One region of the Vibrio sp. Isolate22 genome, then DNA from elsewhere that is predicted to be linked to it. Evidence: predicted binding sites of a transcription regulator. Region 1 holds the regulator's gene; the other holds the start of a gene.
What was found. Region 1 encodes CRP, which controls carbon source genes, mostly activating them, when cyclic AMP is high. Its sites were predicted from a motif close to TGTGANNNNNNTCACA; they were not measured.
Positions count from the first base shown of each region.

Region 2: recB (exodeoxyribonuclease V subunit beta) is a predicted target of CRP. The motif match lies at 2,558-2,573, and genes of this name have one in related genera.

Region 1 is NZ_JAKEUW010000009.1:10,375-14,744, forward strand. It holds gene L1D55_RS07500 (hydrolase) at 1-536, shown strand, start outside; gene L1D55_RS07505 (YheU family protein) at 664-876, shown strand; gene L1D55_RS07510 (phosphoribulokinase) at 954-1,823, shown strand; gene crp (cAMP-activated global transcriptional regulator CRP) at 2,064-2,696, shown strand; gene L1D55_RS07520 (DUF1338 domain-containing protein) at 2,879-3,670, opposite strand; gene astD (succinylglutamate-semialdehyde dehydrogenase) at 3,886-4,370, opposite strand, start outside.
Region 2 is NZ_JAKEUW010000006.1:28,382-32,751, forward strand. It holds gene recB (exodeoxyribonuclease V subunit beta) at 1-2,461, opposite strand, end outside; gene recC (exodeoxyribonuclease V subunit gamma) at 2,869-4,370, opposite strand, start outside.

The DNA.
Region 1 (4,370 bases):
CAAATTATCTGGCTGAGTATTCAGACGATCCCCTGCTATCAGCAGCAACCATAGTGTCAGCCCCTTTTGATCTGGCTTGTTGCGCGAGTCGCATTGAGAAAGGCTTTTCTAAGCTCTACAAGATGTACCTGCTCAGCTCTCTCAAATCAAACGCGCTAAAAAAGATTAACCTGCTGCAAGAGAAGCTCGACATCACCGCTGAGACAATCAAGAAGATTGATAAGTTGTATGAGTTTGATGAACGAATTACCGCGCCTCTGCACGGATTCAAGAACGCTCAAGACTATTACGCACAGTCCTCTGCTCTTCCTAAGCTCAATAAGATAAAGCTACCAACTCAGATCATCCACGCTAAAGACGATCCTTTCATGACTGATGATGTGATTCCTAAATTCGTGCTGCCAGATAACATCGATTATCGCTTGTTCCAGAAAGGGGGTCATGTGGGGTTCATTACTGGTAGTACGCTAAAACCAAGATTTTGGTTAGAAGAAGCGCTGCCTGCCTACTATGAAAGTATCCAAGGTTCAGCATAACGCTAAGCCTACTAAAGATATAAGTGAAACCTTGATAAGATAGCGCAGCCCCTAATTGGGGTTGTACTAAAAACATCACTAGACAAACTCATCAACATATCAATGAACATAAAAGAGAGAAGTATTTATGATCATCCCATGGAAAGACATCGAGCCTGATACGCTGGAAAACCTCATCAAAGAATTCGTACTGCGTGAGGGTACAGACTACGGCGACGTGGAGATCTCTCTACAAAACAAGATTGACCAAGTGAAACATCAATTAGCTTCTGGTGAGGCCAATATCGTGTTTTCCGAACTGCACGAAACCGTTGATATCCAACTCACAAAACGCTTCTAAGCTGCGCTTAACACAGAGCCGTGTTATAGTGGAAAACGATTGCTAACAAGTAAGTTACTCATAAGACAAGGGTTGTCATGTCCGCTAAACATCCAATTATTGCGGTGACGGGTTCTTCAGGAGCCGGCACCACCACTACCTCAGAAGCCTTCCGAAAAATGTTCAACATGATGGACGTGAAGGCCGCTTGGGTTGAAGGGGATAGTTTTCACCGCTTCACTCGACCAGAAATGGACGTGGAGATCCGCAAGGCACGTGAGCAAGGTAAGCACATCAGCTACTTTGGCCCACAAGCCAACGACTTCGCAGCATTAGAAGAGTTTTTCCGTAAGTACGGTAATGAAGGTACAGGTAAAGTACGTAGTTACCTACATACGTTCGATGAAGCTGTGCCTTATAATCAAATGCCAGGCACCTTCACGCCATGGCAAGATATCCCTGAAAATTCAGACGTGATGTTTTACGAAGGTCTACACGGTGGTGTGGTTGATGGTGACATTAATGTCTCTCAACACGTCGACCTGCTGATTGGCATGGTTCCTATCGTAAACCTAGAGTGGATTCAAAAGTTCGTTCGTGACACTCGCGATCGTGGCCACTCACGTGAAGCAGTAATGGACTCCATTGTTCGTTCAATGGATGATTACCTTAACTATATTACGCCGCAATTTTCGCGTACTCATATCAACTTTCAGCGTGTCCCAACCGTAGATACATCAAACCCACTTAACGCCAAAGGGATTCCAAGTTTAGATGAAAGCTTCGTTGTTATACGTTTGCGCGGCATCAAAAACGTCGATTTCCCGTATCTTTTGGCCATGATTGATGGTTCTTTCATGTCCCGTCATAACACCCTAGTGGTGCCAGGTGGCAAGATGAGTTTTGCTATGGAGCTCATTGTGAGGCCAATCCTACAACAACTCATCGAAACCGGGAAAATAGGTTAACAAAACGACATTCTGGCTGATTACTTTTCATACCGTGATCATGTGCACAATTTTGCGTAAAAAATCGTAGCTTGGTCACGATTAAAATCAAGAAATAGTACCTGAAAAAGGATACTATTCTTAAACGAAACACAAGATAGCTTGCAGCGCTCACCGAGTGCTCTTATCCTAAGAAGTCAATTCAGGCTTAGCTAAAATACGGAAAGCGGCAAGCATCCCCTGCAGAGGAAGTGAGATATTATGGTTCTAGGTAAACCTCAAACCGATCCAACATTAGAGTGGTTCCTTTCACACTGTCATATTCATAAGTACCCTTCAAAAAGTACTTTGATCCATGCTGGTGAAAAGGCAGAGACCTTGTACTACATCGTTAAAGGTTCTGTGGCAGTTCTTATTAAAGACGAAGAAGGTAAGGAAATGATTCTTTCTTACCTAAACCAAGGCGACTTCATCGGTGAGCTAGGCTTGTTCGAAGAAGACCAAGAGCGTACAGCTTGGGTTCGTGCTAAATCTCCTTGTGAAGTAGCTGAAATTTCTTTCAAGAAGTTCCGTCAACTTATCCAAGTGAACCCAGACATCCTAATGCGTCTTTCAGCGCAAATGGCAAGCCGCCTACAAGTAACTAGCCAAAAGGTTGGTGACTTAGCGTTCCTTGACGTTACAGGTCGTATCGCTCAAACGCTACTAAACCTAGCGAAACAGCCAGATGCAATGACTCACCCTGACGGCATGCAAATCAAGATCACTCGTCAAGAGATTGGCCAAATCGTTGGTTGTTCTCGTGAGACAGTAGGTCGTATCTTGAAGATGCTAGAAGAGCAGAACCTAATTTCTGCACACGGTAAGACTATCGTGGTATACGGCACTCGTTAATTTCGATTAACTGAGTCAAAAATATGAAAGCCACCAAATGCGAATTTGGTGGCTTTTTCTTTATTGAGAGAAGATACGAGATACGAGATACGAATGGAACACATGAGGCTCTCGCCTTGTAAACATTCTCGAAGCGAAGCGTATCCGAGTTTCTAGGACAAAACCCGTAATCGTATCTTTCGTTACCCGTTGGTGCTTTCGAAGATCTTGTCTGCCGATGCAGCAACAAAACCGGTATAAAGCTCACCATTGGCCATCGCATAGCGCTTAGCGAACTCATAGAAGCCACCAGGAATCATCTCATTGCCTTCCACAAATGCCACTGGCACTTTGTCTGCCATTGTTGATGATTGCTCTAATAACACCTCTGGAGAGCCTTTCACTTCACCACCAGATGCGTTAATCGTAAAGCCAGCATCACTTAGGTAGTCATTCACAGCCTGAACTTCATCAAACTTGTTCAGTTGATTGACACTAACCGTGAAGTGGTTAGCACCGTAACCGTGAGCCGCTAACCAAGAGGCGTATTCGCTCTCCTTCGCTAATAGTTGGAAATCAGCGAAGCTCAAATCCCAGAGGCGGCCACCAAATAGGAATTCATGTCCCTCTAGCTTACTTGCATCAACCTGCTCAACCAATTTGGCAACGATCTGCTGTAGTTCACTAGAACACTCTTCTACCTTCAACTCACTAATGAACACTTTCGGTTGTTTTGGATCGGGGTGTTCGTAGTGTTTAGCCACTAGCTTCTTACTTTCAAACAAGTAATCACCACACGCTTTGTAGCCTAGTTCTAGGAAAGGTTTAGCTAATGTTTCAATACCTAGAGGGGCAACATTAAAAGTACGCAGTGCAATGTGATCATTGATCAGCGCTTCATCTTCTTTTAGCAAGTGATGTACTTTCTCTGCCGACGGGCAAAGTCTATGAATGTAATCGTCCCATAGTGATTTAAAGAGTAGATCGGGCGTCATGGTGACTCCTTGTCAGAGGTTCTAGCAAGCTAGTGATTTGGATTAGAAAGGGAGAGACTGAGACACAAAGTCAGCAGCCATCAGCCTGTGACATACTTGTTCTATTATTATCTGCCGCCCAATTTTGATGCTGAGCGTGGGTAAAATAAGGAAGCGATACGCCGCTCCCTTATCTCATAACTATCGAATAAGCCTTAGCTTAATATCAATCTAAACTACAGCTCGATACCTGGGCTAAATGTGGCTGGCAGCTGAGTTTCACCACCTTCCATTGAAGCCATTGGGTAAGCACAGTAGTCCGCTGCGTAGTAAGCACTTGGACGTAAGTTGCCTGACGCACCCGGGCCACCAAATGGAGCATCACCACTTGCGCCTGTTAGCTGGCGGTTACGGTTAACAATACCCGCGCGGATATGGTCAACAAAGTATTCCCACTCAGCATCGTCGGTTGATACCAGGCCAGCAGACAGACCAAAGCGAGTGTCGTTAGCTAACTCAACCGCTTGCTCTAGCGATTGGTAACGAACCACTTGCAGCAATGGGCCGAAGTACTCTTCATCTGGTAGCTCAGCAATGTTGGTTGCATCGATAATGCCTGGAGAAACAAATGCTGCTTCGCCCGCTTTTGCCTCCACTAGGCTGATACCACCTAGAGATTGCAGGTTAGCTTGTGCCTCTAGAATAAACTTAGCGGCAGCTT
Region 2 (4,370 bases), on a different contig from region 1:
AACGCAGGTCTTCCGCTAGCCGCTCTTTATCGGCTTGGGCTAAGGCACTGTCACTACCGGTAATATCCAGTACTGTGGTGTCTGAATCATGGTCGTAGAATTTGCCTTCGCTCGCCTCTCGGTAACTCGCAACAAATGGCAGGAATACTAAGTCATACTCCAAACCTTTCGACTTATGAATGGTAACGATTTGAACTAAATTTCTTTCTGATTCAAGACGTTGAATGTCATCTTCAGTGCCGCCTAAACCATTTTGAGCATCGGAAATCGCTTCTGCCAACCAACGCAACAAACCATAGTCGCTATCAAGCTCTTGCCTTGCCTGTTGCAGCAATTCGCCTATGTGCATTAAATCGGTAAGTGAGCGCTCACCATTTTCTTCTTCCAGCAAGCGTTCCGCGAGATGTCGCTTGCTGATCACACTGCGCAACATTGGTAGCACGCCACGCTGTAGCCACAACTTACGATACTCACGAAACTCATTAACCACATTTTCCCACACTACTTCATCGTTATTGAGTTCATCCAATGATGCGGCATCCAGAGCAAACAACTCGGAGGCTAGACTCGCTCGCAATGCACGGTCGTTTTCGGGCGTCAGCACAGCTTGCAGCAGACGTTGAAGATCTTGCGCAACCAAACTGGTAAATACACTGTCTCTGTTAGACAAATACACACTTGCAATGCCTTGTTCAGACAGCGCGTTCTTGATCAGACGACCTTCACTGCCGGTTCGAACCAAGACAGCAATATCACCCGCATTCACGACATGTTGTTTTTTGCCGTTATCAAAATAGGCTTGCTGGTTTTGAGAAGCGGTCAGAATGGTTTGAATTTGACTCGCCGTCGCCTCAGCCATTGCCTTGTGATATTCGCCTTTTGGCAACGGCTTGTCTTCAGCCTCTTGTAGCCAAAAGGTGAGTGCATGCTGAGTCTCACCATTCATAACCCATTGGCGCTTATCAGCCGATGGACTAGCAGCAACGGGTAAGAATGGAATGTCTTGATCATAAATAAACGGACTATCCGAATTCATAAACACTTGGTTTACTGCGCTGACCATATCGGCACTTGAACGCCAGTTAGTGCCTAAGGTGTAGTGAGCACTAACTTGGTTTCTCGCTTTGATATAGGTAAAGATATCTGCGCCACGGAAGCCGTAAATAGCCTGCTTCGGGTCACCGATCATAAACAAGCCGCACTGCGGATTATCGAGATAGATTCGGCTAAAAATACTGTATTGCAGTGGATCGGTATCTTGGAATTCATCGATCATCGCAACCGGGTAGAGTGTGCGAATTCTTTCCACCAGCAAGGATTGTTCATCGACATCAATCGACGCAGATAACTGAGTCAGTAGATCATCAAATGATAACCACTGCTTCTGCTGTTTTGCTTTGGCTAACATAGTTCGACAATGGGTAATCGCGTGCGCCAATAACGGAGCCTTCAAATCAGCTGGGTGATTTAAGAAATCTTCAATCGCTTCGAAAACAGCGTGCTGAGGTGCAGTGCCTTTCGGTGTTTTTTCAATTAACGTGGCTTGAGAGAACTTCTCTAACTTGTCTGGATATTGATAATCATGAGTGTCGCTCTGCGCCCATGCTGTCACCGCTTCTAACCATGTCGGCAGAGACTTCTTGGTGTAGCTACGTTTGTTCACATCTGAACCTGAGATCAAAGCCAAAAAGTCCGCTTCAGACTCACACCACAGCGCTTTGAGCTGCTTCACTTTATCGAGGTTCTGATTGTGTAGAGTTTGCAAATCACCTGACATCGCATCGACGGTTAGCTTCAATGGAGAGCCCGTCAGATAACGATTGACGTCTGCTAATAATGCAGCCGGTGAACCCCAGATATTACGAACCTCACCAGCTAGCTGAATAGGCAACGGGTAAAACTGCTTACGCCAATAGTCGGCAACCACTTGCGCTTTGAGATGGCTTTCATCAGTCACAAACTCATTATCAAATCGGCTGCCAGACTCGAAGGCATTTTGAGTCAACATTCGCTGACAGAAGCCGTGAATGGTGTAGACCGCCGCTTCGTCCATTTGCCTTTCGGCATTGAGCAGTGTTTTCGCAGCGCCAGCATGGTCTTCGATCTCTTGCAACAAAGGAGCAATCACTGGGTCGGCACTTTGCCCGCGAGAAAACGCAATGCGAGCATCATGGATTCGAGCACGGATACGGTCACGTAGCTCTGCGGTTGCTGCTTCGGTAAAAGTCACGACCAGGATTTGATCTACAGTGAGCGGCTCGTGATGTCGGGTAGCTTCTGTAAGCTCACCTTGTGGTGCTGCCGTGCCGTGTCCGAGCAGTAGGCGTAAGTACAAGCCAGCGATGGTAAATGTTTTACCTGTACCCGCCGATGCTTCAATTAAACGCGCGCCATGAAGTGGAAATGTCATGGTATTGAGTGTCTGTGGAGCAATTACCTGAACACTGCTTGTGGTCGTCATGCCTTACTGCCTTCTGATAAATATGTTGTTACAAATGTGACCTAGCGTGGAAAACGTCATTCAATTTACGTCCTACGCTTATTTGTTAATAGTTAGTGCGATCTCTCTCACGGATCAATTCGGATCGCCTCGCTACTATGCGCCCACGAGTTCAGGAGCGCGATTCGAGTTTTATACTCATTGCCTACTTAGAACCACAGAATAATGGTCCCTCTGACCTGTGGCCGTACAGCGAACGCCCTACACTAATAATGATTTACTGGCGGCCACTTTATTTCCTGTACCTTGCTTCTCTTCCCTTGATTCCTTTCACACTGAAAGCAAGCACCCCAAATGCTTACCAGCGACTCTCTTTCGCCTTTCATTGACTCTGCGCATCCGCTACTGATCTTGTCGATCACAGCCACTTACTCCTGCTCTTCCAGATCGGCAGCAGCCAACCTTGCCGCCTGCAATACAAGCGTTGAATACATACGTGACTCAGCAGCCAGCTCATCATCCCACTTAGGCCAAATACGTGAGATGTAGGTATCTCGACCCTCGCCAGTGAAAGCGAAGCTGTCATTAAAAGTATCGGCCATTTTCTTGAGCGACTTCTCTTCATCATCGACCCATTTACCACGGCTAAAGCCCGCTTCAACGCCGGCCAAGGCGGTTTTCGGGAAATACGGCAATGGTGCAGTCATACCTTGATAAAACAATCGCACCAACTCTGCCAATAAACCCTTCGCCTGCTGCGCATCGCCGATAGGTTGTAGCGTTTGGTGTACCACACCTTCTTTTCTGTCGTAGCCAATAATATGAGTCGTTTTGCCGTGCTCCATCACTGCGCAACACAAGTGATCAATCCATGCAGCCAAGTAGTCTTGCGAACGAATTTTACCGCTACGGAAGCGTACTAAGCCTGATTGATAATTTTGAGTCAGCCAACCCATCAAACGAACCGGTTTACCCTCGCCTAGCACGTCAAATTCAATATTTACCTCGAGATCTTGCTGTGGCTGCCCACTTACAAATCGAATCTCTTTGGCTAAATCTTCCGCTTGAACACGGTTGGTTTCAAACTCGATATCACCAAAAGCACCAACCGGTAAGCGACCTTGTGCCTTTTGTTCAGAAACAAACAGGCTAACCGCTTCATCTGCCCCTTCAGGATTATCCAGCAGCACTTGCAGCAGAGCATCCTTAAGCTGGAAGCTCTCCAAGCCATTAAGCACGAACGGCTCGTCGTCTTCCATTACCGGAAGCGGTGGCTCAAACACTACTTTTAAGCGGCGATTAAAGAAGTATTGCACTGGCAAGCGCCAGAAACGCTGTAGCTCAACCAAATCGAGTTCTAACGGATAAGTCGCACCAAGCAAATAGTCATCCAACGCGCGATTGAATTCCCCACTGCGTTCACCGGAACGGTTAGCCGCAGGAAGCCACTCTTTGGCGTAGCTCAATACATGGCTTGCATCACCTTGTGTAAAAGCTGCCGGACTGAACGGCGTCATGGTGTGTTCAAAGCTGATCGCTTGAGTCAGCTTGATACCAGAATCATCACTTGGTAGCGCTTGATCTTCACTTAGGCAGTAGTTTTGCTGACAGTACTCAATCAACTCTGAAACCAATACCGACGGCACTCGCTCAGTATTATCTTGAATCGAACGACCAACATAGCTGATATATAAACATTCTTGCGACGACAACATCGCCTCTAAAAATAGGTAACGGTCATCATCACGACGAGAACGGTCACCGGGACGAGTGCGCCCATTCATCAAATCAAACCCTTCTGGTGGCATTGAGCGAGGGTAAACCCCATCATTCATACCTAATAGACAAACAGTTTTGAACGGGATAGAACGCATCGGCATCAGGGTACAGAAGTTCACTTGCCCCGCTAAGAAACGCTGACTGATACGCG